4 regions of the Streptomyces sp. 2323.1 genome follow, and region 4 is predicted to be linked to each of the others. Evidence: riboswitches for the same ligand, from Rfam matches in the RefSeq annotation. Region 4 holds a riboswitch; each other region holds the start of a gene.
What was found. A riboswitch is a leader RNA that binds a small molecule or an ion and turns the genes downstream of it on or off. The one in region 4 is predicted to bind cyclic di-AMP.

Region 1 (3,772 bases), 2.3 Mb from region 4:
TGCTCGCCGACGCGCTGCGCGCCCCCGCGTTCCCGGAGAGCGAGGTCGAGCGGCTGGTCCGCAACCGCCTCGACGAGATCCCGCACGAGCTCGCCAACCCGGCCCGGCGCGCCGCGATGGCGCTGTCCAAGGAGCTGTTCCCGGCCACGGCCCGCATGTCGCGCCCGCGCCAGGGCACCGAGGAGACCGTCGCGCGCATCGACGCCGCGGCCGTCCGCGCCTTCTACGACGCCCATGTACGGCCCGCCACGGCCACCGCCGTCATCGTCGGTGACTTCACCGGCGTCGACCTGGGCGCGGCGCTCGCCGACACCCTCGGCGCCTGGAGCGGCTCGACGGCCGAGCCGCTGAAGGCCGCGCCGATCGTCGCCGACGACACCGGGCGCGTGGTGATCGTGGACCGCCCCGGGGCCGTCCAGACGCAGCTGCTCATCGGCCGGATCGGTTCCGACCGGCACGACCGGGTGTGGCCCGCGCAGGTCCTCGGCACGTACTGCCTGGGTGGCACCCTCACCTCCCGTCTGGACCGTGTGCTGCGGGAGGAGAAGGGCTACACCTACGGGGTGCGCGCGTTCGGCCAGGTGCTCCGCTCCACCGCCCCCACGTCCCCCGAGGGGGCCACGGGTGCCGCGCTGCTCGCCATCAGCGGCTCGGTGGACACCGCCTCCACCGTCCCGGCGCTCGAAGACCTGTGGAAGGTGCTGCGCACCCTCGCGGCAGAGGGGCTGACCGACGACGAGCGGGATGTCGCCGTGCAGAACCTCGTCGGGGTCGCGCCGCTGAAGTACGAGACCGCGGCGGCCGTCGCGGGCACGCTGGCCGACCAGGTGGAACAGCACCTCCCGGACGACTTCCAGGCGCAGTTGTACGCCCGCCTCGCGGAGACCGGGACGGTCGAGGCGACCGCGGCGGCGGTCAGCGCCTTCCCCGTGGACCGGCTGGTGACGGTCCTCGTGGGTGATGCGGCGCAGATCGCCGAGCCGGTCAAGGCGCTGGGCATCGGCGAGGTGACGGTCGTCAGCGGCTAGTCCGCGTGACGGAAGGTCATATATCGACAAAGCGGCTCCCGTGGCACTCACTCGCCACGGGAGCCGCTGTATGTCCGTTTTCTTACGGCTGGTTGCGCCGGTTCTTGTGGCATCCCGCACAAAAAACGGCATCTGTTTGCCCAGGGAAAGTGGCCCCGTTTAGCGTCGGTCCGGCTGTTCGTCACAAGTCCGCCACAACAGTGGCACCGGGCAGTCATCGCCGAGTCCCCGTACGGCGCGAGCCAGGGGAGCCGGGGACCCACACGTCCCTTGGGGTGAATCGGACTCCTCTCCCGAGGAGCCCGTAGGAGACCTTCCTGCTCCGAACCCGTCAGCTAACCCGGTAGGCGAGAAGGAGGGAAAGGACAAGCCAGTACATGGCGTTCATCCGTGCCACCGGGAAACACCGCCGCGCCGACCGCCCTGCCCGGACGACCCGCAAGGTCGCCGGCATAGCCACCCTTGCGGCCGGCGGCGTGGTCGCCTCCGTGGCCTCGCCGGCGCTGGCCGCCACCGACGTGGCACCCGCCCACGACACGGGTCTGCAGCAGGCCGTCGTCCTGGGTGACGAGCTTGCCAGCCACGTCGCAGCCCAGGCCGACGCGCAGCGCGCCGCCGCGGAGTCCGCCGCCGCGCAGGCGAAGGCCGAAGCCCTGGCGAAGAAGCAGGCCGATGAGGCCAAGCGCCGCGCCGAGGCCGTCCACAAGGCCAAGGTGCGCGCCGCCCGCGACGCGGAGCGCAAGCGCCTGAACACCTTTGTCGCGCCGGTCGCCGACTCCTACATCTCCACCGGGTACAAGGCGTCCAGCAGTCTGTGGTCCTCGGGCAGCCACACCGGCATCGACTTCCACGCCGCCTCCGGCACCAGCGTCCATGCCGTCGGCTCGGGCACTGTCGTCGAGGCCGGCTGGGGCGGTTCGTACGGCAACAACATCGTGATCAAGATGAACGACGGTACGTACACCCAGTACGGTCACCTGTCGTCGTTCGCCGTCTCGGTCGGCCAGCACGTCACCCCCGGCCAGCAGATCGCCCTCTCCGGTGCCACCGGCAACGTCACCGGCCCGCATCTGCACTTCGAGGCCCGCACCGGTCCCGACTACGGCTCGGACATCGACCCGATCTCCTACCTGCGCGCGCACGGCGTCAACGTCTGACCTCCCGCTCGCCCGCCCCGCCGCCCGGGAGGGTGCCTCGCACCGCACGTCCTCCCGAAGCCCCGGCCCCGCGACCGGGGCTTCGGCGTATGTGGCGCGGCGTTTCGGCGGCGCGGCTGCCGGGCCCGGGGTGCACCGGATACGGGGCCTGCTCGCCCGCGACTTCCGGCCAAAAATATCCATGAATATTCGGTGCCCGTCGGAAAATCCCCTCCGGTCGAATAGAGTCACGGAAAAGCCGCCGACCGGTGGCGTTTCCAGGGGATTACGGCGGAGGCTCGGGAGATGCGAGGCCATATTTCCGCGCATGCGGTGTGCACGGCGATTCGCGACGACATTGTCTCCGGTGCGCTGGCGCCGGGGAGCAGGCTGATCGAGGAGATCCTCGCGGCCCGCTACGGCGTATCCAGAGTGCCGGTCCGTGAGGCGCTGCGGACCCTGCAGTCCGAGGGCTTCGTCACCACCCGCCACCACGCGGGGGCCTGCGTCGCCGAGCCCACCGAACAGGAGGCCGCCGATCTCCTGGACATCCGCGCCCTGTTGGAGCCGCTGGGCGCCGCCCGCGCGGCCGCCCGCCGCAGCCCCGCCCACCTCAAGGTGCTCCGCGGTCTGGTACGCCTCGGCCGCGAGCGGGCCCGTCACGGCAATCCGGCGGACCTGCAGCAACTCGACGACTGGTTCCACGAGACGCTGGCCCAGGCGGTCGGCAGCCCCAGTCTGACGGCCCTGCTGACCCAGCTGCGGCGCAAGATCGAGTGGATGTACACCGTGGAACCGCCGGTCCGGGCCGGCGAGTCGTGGGACGAACACGGTGCCGTGCTGGACGCGGTGGCCCGGGGGGACGCGGAACGGGCCCGTGCCCTGATGGCGGCCCATGTCGAGCGCTCGCTCCCGGTGTACCGGCTGCGGCGGCCGCTCAAGACCGAGGTGAGGGATCCGAAACCGCCCGTCAACACGGTGCGCGTCCGCCCTTAACAACCGTCCCGTATACAAAGAAGTCCCACACGCGAAGAAGTACGGGAAGTGTGGGACGTGTGGAACGGGTTTCGGTGCGGCGAAGTGAGCTCCCTTCTCCGGCGCGTATTCCGCCGGTATTCGGATGCCCATTCTTCGGCGCCGCGGATGGTTAATGGTGCGCGTTTTACGGCACCGGAATGCCATGCTTCATGGTGCGCACCATTTCTCGCCCGTCCCGGATTTCCGGGCGGCCGGGGAATTCCGGTGCACCCGCGCGGTCATGCGCATGCGGCGACCTCGCACACCGTTGCCCCGCCTCGGACTCAGGGCGCAGTGAAACGGCCCCGCCGCGGCAGCCGGTGACCGGTTACCGCGGCGGGGCCGCCGCATACAGCAGAGAGCCCGAGGGGCTCAGACGGTCTCGGGGAGCTCTTCGAGACCCTCGGCGACGAGCTTGGCCAGGCGGTCGAGCGCGGCCTCGGCGCCCTCGGCGTCGGAGGCCAGCACGATCTCCTCGCCGCCCTGGGCGCCCAGGCCCAGGACCGCGAGCATGGAGGCGGCGTTCACGGGGTTGCCATCGGCCTTGGCGATCGTTATCGGGACGCCGGAGGCGGTGGCCGCACGGACGAA
Region 2 (3,772 bases), 1.1 Mb from region 4:
GGTTGGCGAGCACCCGCAGATAGGCGAGGACGTCGCGGACCTCCTTGCGCTCGTAGAAGCGCACGCCGCCGACGACCTTGTAGGGCAGCCCGACCCGGATGAAGATCTCCTCGAAGACCCGGGACTGGGCGTTGGTGCGGTAGAAGACGGCGACATCGCCGGCCCTGGCGTCCCCGGCGTCCGTCAGGCGGTCGATCTCGTCGGCGACGAACTGCGCCTCGTCGTGCTCGGTGTCGGCGACGTAGCCGGTGATCCCGGGGCCGCTGCCGGCGTCCGTCCAGAGGTTCTTGGGGCGGCGGTTCTCGTTGCGCTCGATGACGGCGTTGGCGGCGGACAGGATCGTCTGCGAGGAGCGGTAGTTCTGCTCCAGCAGGATCGTGGTCGCGTCGGGGTAGTCCTCCTCGAACTGGAGGATGTTGCGGATGGTGGCGCCGCGGAAGGCGTAGATCGACTGGTCGGCGTCACCGACGACGCACAGCTCGGCCGCGGATTCGGCGGGGCCGACCAGCTCGCGGACGAGGGTGTACTGGGCGTGGTTGGTGTCCTGGTACTCGTCGACGAGGACATGGCGGAAGCGGCGGCGGTAGTGCTCGGCGACATCGGGGAAGGCCTGGAGCAGATGGACCGTCGTCATGATGATGTCGTCGAAGTCCAGGGCGTTGGCCTCGCGCAGCCGCGACTGGTACATCGCGTACGCCTCGGCCAGCGTCTTCTCAAAACCGTCGGACGCCGTCCCGGCGAAGGTCTCCTCGTCGATGAGCTCGTTCTTGAGGTTGGAGATCTTCGCGCTGAAGGACTTGGGCGGGTAGCGCTTGGGGTCCAGATCCAGATCGCGGCAGACCAGGGCCATCAGGCGCTTGGAGTCGGCGGCGTCGTAGATCGAGAAGGACGAGGTGAAGCCCAGTTTCTTGGACTCGCGGCGCAGGATGCGGACGCAGGCGCTGTGGAAGGTGGAGACCCACATGGCGTTCGCCCGGGGGCCGACGAGCTCCTCGACGCGCTCCTTCATCTCGCCCGCGGCCTTGTTGGTGAAGGTGATCGCGAGGATCTGGCCGGGGTGGACATGGCGCTCGGCCAGCAGATGAGCGATGCGGTGGGTGAGCACCCGGGTCTTGCCGGAGCCGGCGCCGGCGACGATCAGCAGCGGGCCGCCGGTGTGCACCACGGCGGCCTTCTGCTCGTCGTTGAGGCCTTCGAGCAGCGCGGCGGGGTCGACGGCGGGGCGGGCGGCGCCGTCGCGGTAGTACGTCTCCCGGGGGCCGGGCGCGTCGTATTTCCCGCCGAAGAGGTCGTCGGGGATCTCCTCGGGGGCCGGCTCGTGCTCGTCCTCGGGAGGCGGCGGGGGCTCCTCGCCCTTGTGGCCGAGGTCCGCCAGGAAGCTGTCGTCAAAGAGGCTGCTCATCGCCCACCGAGTCTAGGCCGCCGCACTGACAGCCCGCCGCGGAGTGCCGATTGTCGGCGGAATTCGGGGCTCGCGGGGCGGTCCGCGGGTCGGGGGGCCGGGTCCGGGGCAGCCCGGGCGCGCGTCGTCTACCCGAATCCGACATCTGCCACAACAACCCCCGGATCGCGTTCAGGTCACAAAAAGGTTTCGGGCATATCGAACATCAGCCTTCACAGGAGCCACACGAGTTGGCTAACGTCCTCGCTCAGGCAGCCCGCCTCCCCGCGTACGACAGCGTCCGCACGGGCCGCCGCGCCGAGTCCGGCCCTGCCTCACGGCACCCGGAGCCGGGGACCCACCAGCACCACCGGGGTGAATCGATCCGTACGGCCGTCTCAGGCGGACGTCAGGACCGTAGGGCAAGCCTTCCGTCATCGACACCGCCCGAACCCGACAGCTAACCCGGTAGGCGGTCCACGGAAGGAGTTGCCGGCCTTGGCGTCCCATCGCAAGCCGCGCACCAGCGTCCTCGCCTCGCCCGGAGGCCGCCGTACGGCTGCCGGGCTCACCACCGCGGCCCTCGCGTCGGTCACCCTGCTCTCGCAGTCCGCCGACGCGGCCCCCCGAGCGCCCAAGCCCACCATCGAAGAGGTCAAGAAGAAGGTCGACGACCTCTACCACCAGGCCGAGCTGGCCACCGAGAAGTACAACGGGGCCAAGGAGCGCGCCGACGCACAGCGCCACACCGTCGACGGGCTGCTCAATGCCGCCGCCAAGCGTGCCGAGCAGATGAACCGGTCCCGGCACCAGCTGGGCATGTTCGCCTCGGCGCAGTACCGCACCGGTGGGATGAACCCGACGGCGCAGCTGATGCTCGCCAAGGACCCGCAGCAGTTCTTCGACCGCAGCCACCTCATGGAGCGGCTGACCGGCCGGCAGAAGCAGGCCGTCACCGACTACCAGGAGCAGGCGGCCGCCGCGGCGCACCAGCGGGTCAAGGCGACCGACAGCCTGGAGCAGCTGCAGAAGTCCCAGGCCTCCCTCAAGGAGTCCAAGCGCTCCGTCCAGGACAAGCTGTCCGAGGCCCGTCAGCTGCTGTCCCGGCTGACCGCCCAGGAGAAGGCGCGGCTGGCCGCGCTGGAGCGCCAGAAGGAGGCGGCCGCCAAGCGCAAGGCCGAGGAGGAGGCGCGCAGGCAGCAGGAGCGCGAGCGCCAGCGGCAGCAGGACGGCGGCGGTTCGACGGGCGGCCAGACCGGTGGCGGGACCGGCAGCTCGACCGGCGACTCGTCCTCCACCAAGGCCGAGCAGGCGCTCGCCTTCGCCCGCGCGCAGATCGGCAAGCCGTACGTCTGGGGCGCCACCGGCCCCAGCTCCTACGACTGCTCGGGCCTGACGCAGGCGGCGTGGAAGGCGGCCGGCGTCACGCTGCCGCGGACCACCTGGGACCAGGTCAAGGTCGGCCAGCGAGTGGCCACCAAGGATCTGCAACCCGGTGACCTGGTCTTCTTCTTCGACGACATCAGCCACGTCGGGATGTACATAGGCGGCGGCAAGATGATCCACGCGCCGCACCCGGGCGCCAGCGTCCGGGAGGAATCGATCTACTACATGCCGATCTACGGGAGCGTCCGCCCGGGCTGAGGCCCAGTGCCCTGCGCTCCCCCACGGAACCACCCCCCACGGTCACCCCCCACACGCCACCGCGCGGCCGTCGCCTCCGAATACGGAGTGCGAGGACCGCGCGGTGTGCTGTTGTGGGGCGGTGGTCCGCTTGCCCGGAATCCCGGGGCGCCGCTCAGGTCCGGACCGGGACGCCGGGCAGGTCCGGACCGGGGCGCCGGGCAGGTCCGGACCGGGGCGCCGCTCAGACTCGAACCGGGGCGCCGCTCAGGTCCAGAGCACCGCGATGAAGATGTTGGCCATCGTCAGCGCACCGACCGCGCCGAAGAGCGGCTTGGCGATCGTCTCCTCGTCCCGCTTGACGTAGACCAGCGCGAGGATCACCACCAGCACGGCCATCTTGATGCCGATCTTGAGGGTGTTGACGTGGTGGCCCTGGGCCTCGTTGAGGCCGACCAGCGCGACGCCGGTGACCAGCATCGTCAGCGCGCCGTGCAGCATGGCCGGCACGAAGCGGGCGGTGCCCGCGCCCATCGCCTTCATCTGGGTCATGAAGCCGCCGAGCAGGGCGGCGATGCCGATGATGTGCAGGCCGACGAAGAGATTGATTACTACGTCCATAGTGCGGGATCGTAGCCGCCGCATAGCACGGCCCTGCGGGCAGGGCGCCCACAATCGTCGCTTCGGTCAGGCCGGACCGGTACCGGCCGTGCAGCCGCCGACGGCACGGTCATCCGCACACCGGCACCGGTCGAAAGCGAACAATGC
Region 3 (3,772 bases), 500 kb from region 4:
CTCGTAGTACTCGGTCATCTCGGCGGCCGAGCGGTCCTTGCCCTCGAACTGGTACTTGCCGTCCTTGTAGAACTCGGAGGCGGCGACGTCCAGCGCGAGCGCGATGTCCTGGCCGGGGGCGTAACCGGCCTGCTTGATGGCCTCCAGGATGAGGTCGAGGGCCTCGCGGTTGGAGCCCAGGTTGGGGGCGAAGCCGCCCTCGTCACCGAGGCCGGTGGACAGCCCGCGCTCCTTCAGGACCTTCTTGAGGGTGTGGTAGACCTCGGCGCCCCAGCGCAGCGCCTCGGAGAAGGACTCCGCGCCGATCGGGGCGATCATGAACTCCTGGATGTCCACGTTGGAGTCGGCGTGCGACCCGCCGTTGAGGATGTTCATCATCGGGACGGGCAGGACGTGCGCGTTCGGGCCGCCCAGGTAGCGGAACAGCGGGAGGTCGCTGGCCTCGGAGGCGGCGTGCGCGACGGCGAGGGAGACGCCCAGGATGGCGTTGGCGCCGAGCGAGCCCTTGTTGTCGGTGGCGTCCAGGTCGAACATCGCCTGGTCGATCAGCCGCTGCTCGGTCGCGTCGTAGCCGACGAGCTCCGGGCCGATCTGCTCGATGACGGCCAGGACGGCCTTCTCCACACCCTTGCCGAGGTAGCGGTTCGGGTCACCGTCACGAAGCTCGATGGCCTCGAAGGCACCGGTGGAGGCGCCGGACGGCACGGCGGCACGGCCGGTGCTGCCGTCGTCGAGGCCGACCTCGACCTCGACCGTGGGATTACCTCGCGAGTCGAGAATTTCGCGGGCTACGACGACGTCGATCGACGGCACGTTGTCTCCTTCGTGGGTGTCTGGCGTTCTGCTGCATGAGCCTAACGGCCCCGGGCGCGTCCGCCTGCCCTTGGCCCGCTCCGTGGGACGGAATTGCCGAATGAAGAGCCCAAAGGCCCTGTTCACGGGACCTTTGGGCCCTTGTTCGCCAACCGGGACAAGGAGTGGATCGCAGCCGGTCACCGGCGTGCGGCCGCAGCGGATCTCACCCGGGTGCGACCCGGGGTGTGAGAAACCCCGCCGCGGCGCGCTGGGGGGAAGGGCGCGCCGGGCGGGGCTGTCTCACCGAGGAAGCGGGCCCGCCGCTCGGGCCTGCCGGAGTCCCGGTGAGGAGGTGGCTCAGACGTTGAGCTTCTGGCCCGGGAGGATCAGGTTCGGGTTGCCGCCGATGACCGACTTGTTGGCCTCGTAGACCGACTTCCAGCTGGTGCCGTGAGCCTTGGCGATCTTGGCGAGGGTGTCGCCCGCCTTGACGGTGTAGTTGCCGTGGCCCATGGACTTGCGCTCGGTGGAGCGCGAGGCACGCTTCTCGGGCGCGACCGGGGCCTTCTTGGCCTCGGTCTTGGTGTCCTGCTGCGGGGCGGACTTGGTCTGCGCCGAGGAGCCGGAGGTGTCGACGTTCGCGGCGGGGCCGCCGGCGGTCAGGTTGCCGGCACCGGCGCAGCTCCAGGCGCCCGGGCCCTGGATGGCGAGGAGCTTCTCGGCGGCGGCGATCTGCTGGCTCTTGGAGGCCAGGTCGGCACGCGGCGCGTACTGGGTACCGCCGGCGGCGGCCCAGCTGGAGTTGGAGAACTGCAGGCCACCGTAGTAGCCGTTACCGGTGTTGATCGACCAGTTGCCGCCGGACTCGCACTGGGCGACCTTGTCCCAGGTGCTGACGGAGGCGGCGGAGGCGGAGGTGGCGCCCATCAGCGGGACGGCCACGGCAGCGCCGGCGATACCGGCGAGGGTGGCGACGCGGACGGCCTTGGAGGGACGACTGTGCTTGCCTTTGTTGATCAGCATGGTTCGTTCGTTTCCTCACCGGCGCCTACGAGGTGAGCTGTCGGGTTCGGGCTGTGAGTTGCCCGGCCGGATGCGCTGGCGCATCCGTCTTCACCCCAAGCCGGTCGCCCGCTTTCGCGGGCGGGGCCGGCACTTACCTTGGTTCCCCCGCTCCTGCCTACGGCGCTTGCGCGTCAACTGCCCCCGATCACCGGCAGGATTCGGCGTGTGACCGGAGGGCCCGCTTTGGCGAGCGGTCCTGACGTTAAGCAGCAACCCCCTTGGTGTTCAAACCCCACCATCTGAACCAAGTTGACCGATTTCGATCACGAGTGGGGCACATCTCCGCAGGTGGGACGCGGTGCGGCGGGGGCGGACGGTTCTTCGCCCCCTGAGGTCAACGAGACCCTTGTCTCACTTTCACCAAAGGGGGCGAAGGGGGGCGAACTAGCCTGCGTTCTGCCCGAGATCGAGCACCTGGCCGGGCTGGATCAGGTCCGCGTCGGAGCCGATGACGCCCTCGTTGCGGTCGTAGAGCGCGCCCCAGCCGCCGGGCAGCCGGTGGGCCGTGGCGATGGCTGACAGGCTGTCACCGGGCCGCACGGTGTAGTCGCCGTCGGCCGCCGGGCCCGTACGGTGCGCGTCGCCGCCGCGCGAGGCGTGCCGGCCGCCGGAGGCCCGGCCGCCGTCCTCGTCGCCCTGACTGTCCTGACCGCCCTGACCTGCTTCGTTGTCCGCATCGCCGCGGTGCCGGCCCGGTGCGGGCGTCTCCTGCGGCGTGCCGGAGGTGTCCGGACGGCTGCCGGCGTCGGACGGGTCGGCGGACGGCGAGGGGTCCTCCTGCCGGTCGCCGGGCGTCGCGGCGCCGGACGGGTCGGGCTTGCCGGACGGGTCGCCGCTGCGGTCGGTGTCCGGGGCGTCGGGCGACGGGGTCGGCTCGTCGGACGGCCGGCTGTCCGTGTCGTCGCCCGGCTCGTCCTGCGTGCCCGTGGAGTCCGAGCCGTCGTGCATGCCGGAGGATCCGGGCTGGTCCCAGGGGTCCGGGGAGTCCCCGCCGTCGGACGGGGCGGGCTCCGGGGTGCTGGTGCTGCCGGGGTTGACCTCCGGCGCACGGCCGTCCTGGGTCAGCCCGGCGCTCGCCGCGCAGCTGGTCCAGACGTCCGGACCGCGGTGGTCGAGGATCGACTCGGCCACCGCGATCTGCTGGGCGCGGCTGGCGAGGTCGGGGCGCGAGGCGTAGGCCGAGCCGCCGTAGTTGTCCCACATCTCCTGGGTCAGCTGGAGGCCGCCGTAGTAGCCGTTGCCCGAGGCCGCGCTCCACACCCCGCCGCTCTCGCACTGGGCGACCTTGTCCCAGGTCGTGGTGTCGGCGGCGTGGGCGCCGCTCGCGCCGAGCAGCGGCAGGGCGATGCCGGCGCCGGTCACTCCCGCGGTGACAAAGATGGCCGGTGCCTGACGGGGGCGACGGTGTCGGCCGGTCCCGGAACGCATGCGGATGCCTTTCGCGCGGTGGAGTTGTCGGACGAGTTGTCCGACGGACTTCCGGCCGGGGCGGGCAGGGCAGCACCGTTACACCGGTTCACCGCTCCCCCGCTTCGGCCGATCGAATGAAGCCCGTCGATCGTCGGTCGAAAGGTAGCCGGGGTCACGGGTAGTCACAAGTCGGTGTAGCGCAGATCACGCAATGGTCACGCGGCTGACGCGCTGTCAAATATGGCCTTGCCGCTGGTCAGCGGCGTTCGGGTGGGAACTCCACCGGCAGCGACCGCAGTCCGCGCATGATGAGCCCGCCGCGCCAGCGCAGCTCGTCCGGTTCCGCGGCCAGCCGGAGGTCCGGGAGGCGGGTCAGCAGCGTGGCGAGGGCGGTCTGTCCTTCGAGCCGGGCGAGCGGCGCGCCCAGGCAGTAGTGGATGCCGTGCCCGTATCCCAGATGCTGGTTGTCCCGCCGGGTCAGGTCGAGGACGTCCGGCTCGTC
Region 4 (3,772 bases):
CCCCCTGGGGACGGGCGGGATGGGCAGCCCGCCCGGTCGGCCGGCCGAGACGTTCTTCCCGGCCGGTGCCCTGCTGCTCTGCTTCACCGACGGGGTGGCCACGGCCCGTGATCTGTTCGGCCGTTGCTATCACCCGTCGGGCAGGCTGCGCGGCGGCCGCTTCCCGGACCCGGACGTCCTCCTGGACACCCTCGTCGAGGACATCACCCGGCACACGGGCGGCGAACCGGCCGACGACGTGGCCCTGCTGGCGGTGCAGCGGCCGATGGGGGAGTAAGGGTGGGGCCGTAGGGGGCGGGCCGGGGCTCAGCTCGCCGGTGCGGGTGCCGCGCCCGGCAGCCGGTGCAGGCTCTGCCCGTACGGGCCGGTGACGGCGACCGGGCGTCCGTCCAGGGCGAGGGTGAGGCGGGTGTACTGCGGGTCCGGGTGGGGCGAGCGGTGCGTGGGCGGGGTGAGCCACGGCAGGACGGAGTGCGGCTCGTGGGAGATCCAGTGCCCGCCGCCGGGCCGGGCGTCCAGCAGCGACCGTACGAGACGCGCGAACTCCTCCCGGCGGGCGGGCGGAAGGCCGCCCAGCGCGGCGCTGTGGAAGATGGCCAGGGTGGCCTCGGGCGGCGCCTCGGCGGCGAGTGCGGGCAGTTCGCCGAGCGGATCGCCGCGCACGATCCGCGGCCGCGGCGCCGCCCGCACCGCCTCGACGGCCGCCGACAGCCGCGCCGCCCGCTCCTCGTCGCCCGGCCAGACGCACGCCTGCAGCCAGCGCAGATCGTCCGGCTCGGCGACCGGGTCGAGCGGATCGGGAGCGATACCCGCCCGCCAGACGATCGTTGGCAGCGGGCCGGCCAGCTCATGGGCCGCCCAGTCCGTACGGCATCCGAAGACCGCCGGGCTCCCCGGTGCCCCGGCCTCGATCTCGACACGAGGGCCCGCACCGTCGGCCCGTCCTGGCCCCTCTTCCGTCTCCTCCGCTTCGTCCGCATACGGGGTGTGCGCGTAGCGGTATCGATAGCGGTCGGGATGCAGGCCCAGCCCCGCGGACGACCCGGCCTCCAGTAGTGCCAGCGGCTGTGGCAGGCCGGCGAGCAGCGGCAGCAGGGCGGCGCAGCGGGCCGGTTCGTCGGCCTGGGGGGTGCGCCGCATCACGACCGCGCGCACCTCGTCCCAGTGCCGGACCGTCCACTCGCGCCAGCGTGTGTACGCGGCCGCACCGCGCGGGCCCAGATCGGCGTGCGGGCCGTCGAGATGGCGGACGGCGGCGAGCAGCAGGGCCGGCTGCTGCTTCCCGCCGGCGGGCAGCGACCCCGACAGCAGCTCGCAGAACTCTTGGTCCTGACCGATCCGCGCGCTCAACTCCTCGTGCGCCTCGGACCGTCCCTGCGCCTCGCGCCAGGAGAACTCCCGGTATCGCTCCGCCACTGCCCACGCGCCACCGGCGGCGCCCGCGACGTTCCCGGTGTTGACGACCATGATCCGACGTTACTGCTCTCACGTTCCGTCACTGAGGGGCACCCCTCCGCATAACAACTGACGCACAATCAGCGCGAGATCGTTTAGAGCCGGGCGGGCAACTCGTCCGGTTGCGACCTCGATGGGCCGAGAAGTCCAGGCCAGAGCTCGGGTACCGGCCGTATGGATTCGCGGGAAGGCTTGGAATTCGGATGCGATCTCTATTACTGTCCGATAACGGAGCGCGGTCGTCCCAGCCGCCGCAAGAGGCGGCACCGTGCGCCGACGCCGAATCCCGCACGCGCTTTTCACGCACCCCCAGCACCTCGAACTGCACCAAGGGAACCGGGGAACCACTTCCTTGGGGTGAATCGGACGCCCTCCGCCAGCGGGCGCCCGTAGGAGACCTTCCTGCTCCGAACCCGTCAGCTAACCCGGTAGGCGAGAAGGAAGGAAAGGAGTGCGCCTCCGTGGCGTCCAACAGGCCTGCCCCCGAGGGTCCGTCCGCCTACGAGATCGATGACCGAGGTGTCTTCCCGGGCCCTGGTGATGGTGCCTTCCCGGGCCCCGGTGATCCGGACGGGAACGGCGACGGTCCGTGGGAGGAATGGAATCCCACCGAAGAATCCGTCCGATCCGTCCGCGGTAAGCACCGGGTGGCCAAGCAGCGCTCAGGCGGCCTCGCCCGCGGCGGCACGGTCCTGGGCGTCGGCGTGATCGCTGCGGTCGGCGCGAGCGGAATGGCCTCGGCCGAGGACCGCCCGCCGGTTCCGATCTCGATGCCCGACGTCGGCGGGATGGCCGACGGCCTCTCCGACGCGCTCCCGGATGCGGCGTCCCTCCCCGTCGTCGGTGGCCTCATATCGGACGCGGACCCCTCCGCGGCGCCGGCTTCCGGCTCCACGGTTGCCGCCGCCTCCGGCCCCCTCACCCAGGCCACCCGCGCGGGCGCGGAGGACGGGTCCGCCGGCCCCGGTGAGGCGCTGCGCAGCCGGATCCTCCAGCAGGCCGACGCGCAGCAGGGCGCCGCCGAGGAGGAGGCCCGCGACACCGCCGAACACAGCGCTGTCCAGCAGGCCGCGAAGGAAGCCACCGCCCACCAGGCGTCGGCCGAGAAGGCCGCAGCCGCCAAGAAGGCAGCCGAGATGGAGGCCAAGCGCCAGGCCGAAGAAGCGGCCCGTCGGAAGGCGGAGGCCGAGCGCCTCGCCAAACTGGCACAGAGCTATACCGCCCCCGTCGCCTCCTTCACCTTGACCGCCGGCTTCGGCGAGTCCGGCGACCGCTGGGCCGCGGACCACACCGGACAGGACTTCGCCGCACCGACCGGCACACCCGTCAAGGCCGTCCACTCCGGCACCATCACCCAGGCCGGCTGGGCGGGCTCGTACGGCTACCGCATCGTCCTCACCCTCGACGACGGCACCGAACTCTGGTTCTGCCATCTGTCCTCGATGGTGAAGACCTCCGGCAAGGTCAGCACCGGCGACGTCATCGCCCGCGTCGGCGCCACCGGCAACGTCACCGGCCCCCATCTCCACCTGGAGGTGCGCCCCGGCGCCGGCGACCCGATCGACCCGATTCCGTGGCTGCGGGACCACGGGATCAAGGTGTAACACCCCTGACGGCAGGCGCCGTTGGGCGCGGCCGCGCGAGGTGCGGCGTGGGCGGGAGGAGGCAGGAATAACTGCCGTCCCGCCGACGCTGCACCAAGCATGACCGCGACTCCAGCCCCCCGCACCCGCACGTCCCTCGGTTCGCTCTCCGTCTCCCGGCTCTCCCTCGGCGGCAATGTCTTCGGCTGGACGGCCGACGAGGCCGAGTCCTTCGCCGTGCTCGATGCGTACGTCGCGGGCGGCGGCAACTTCATCGACACCGCCGACGTCTACTCGGCGTGGGTCCCGGGCAACAAGGGCGGCGAGTCCGAGACCGTCATCGGCAACTGGCTGTCCTCACGCGGCAACCGCTCCGAGGTCGTCATCGCCACCAAGGTCGGCGCCCACCCGGCCTACAAGGGCCTGTCCGCCGCGACGATCAAGGCCGCGGTCGACGAGTCCCTGACCCGTCTGCGCACCGACTACATCGACCTCTACTACACCCACTACGACGATGAATCGGTCGAGGTCTCGGAGTTCCTCACCGCCCTCGACGACCTCGTCCGGGCCGGCAAGGTCCGCGAGATCGCCGCCTCCAACATCTCGGCGCAGCGCCTGGAGGAGTCCCTGGGCTTCTCCGACCGCGAGGGCCTGGCCCGCTATGTCGCCCTCCAGCCGCACTACAACCTGGTCTCCCGCGACACCTACGAGGGCGAACTCGCCGACGTGGCCGC

Region 1: linked by a shared signal. The riboswitch ahead of CPH93_RS08215 (M23 family metallopeptidase) and the one ahead of CPH93_RS18455 (M23 family metallopeptidase) in region 4 are both predicted to bind cyclic di-AMP.
Region 2: linked by a shared signal. The riboswitch ahead of CPH93_RS13185 (C40 family peptidase) and the one ahead of CPH93_RS18455 (M23 family metallopeptidase) in region 4 are both predicted to bind cyclic di-AMP.
Region 3: linked by a shared signal. The riboswitch ahead of CPH93_RS20735 (LysM peptidoglycan-binding domain-containing protein) and the one ahead of CPH93_RS18455 (M23 family metallopeptidase) in region 4 are both predicted to bind cyclic di-AMP.

Annotation. Positions count from the first base shown of each region.
Region 1 is NZ_LT907981.1:2,048,066-2,051,837, reverse strand. Features, by position in the region: gene CPH93_RS08220 (M16 family metallopeptidase) at 1-1,028, shown strand, start outside; cyclic di-AMP (ydaO/yuaA leader) riboswitch at 1,237-1,393, shown strand; gene CPH93_RS08215 (M23 family metallopeptidase) at 1,406-2,185, shown strand; gene CPH93_RS08210 (GntR family transcriptional regulator) at 2,471-3,160, shown strand; gene CPH93_RS08205 (HPr family phosphocarrier protein) at 3,554-3,772, opposite strand, start outside.
Region 2 is NZ_LT907981.1:3,189,054-3,192,825, forward strand. Features, by position in the region: gene pcrA (DNA helicase PcrA) at 1-1,402, opposite strand, end outside; cyclic di-AMP (ydaO/yuaA leader) riboswitch at 1,703-1,872, shown strand; gene CPH93_RS13185 (C40 family peptidase) at 1,880-3,025, shown strand; gene CPH93_RS13190 (hypothetical protein) at 3,272-3,625, opposite strand.
Region 3 is NZ_LT907981.1:4,809,264-4,813,035, reverse strand. Features, by position in the region: gene eno (phosphopyruvate hydratase) at 1-813, opposite strand, end outside; gene CPH93_RS20735 (LysM peptidoglycan-binding domain-containing protein) at 1,153-1,818, opposite strand; cyclic di-AMP (ydaO/yuaA leader) riboswitch at 1,826-1,993, opposite strand; gene CPH93_RS20730 (transglycosylase family protein) at 2,245-3,288, opposite strand; gene CPH93_RS20725 (cytochrome P450 family protein) at 3,527-3,772, opposite strand, start outside.
Region 4 is NZ_LT907981.1:4,313,172-4,316,943, forward strand. Features, by position in the region: gene CPH93_RS18445 (PP2C family protein-serine/threonine phosphatase) at 1-277, shown strand, start outside; gene CPH93_RS18450 (DUF2332 family protein) at 307-1,467, opposite strand; cyclic di-AMP (ydaO/yuaA leader) riboswitch at 1,759-1,905, shown strand; gene CPH93_RS18455 (M23 family metallopeptidase) at 1,917-3,059, shown strand; gene CPH93_RS18460 (aldo/keto reductase) at 3,159-3,772, shown strand, end outside.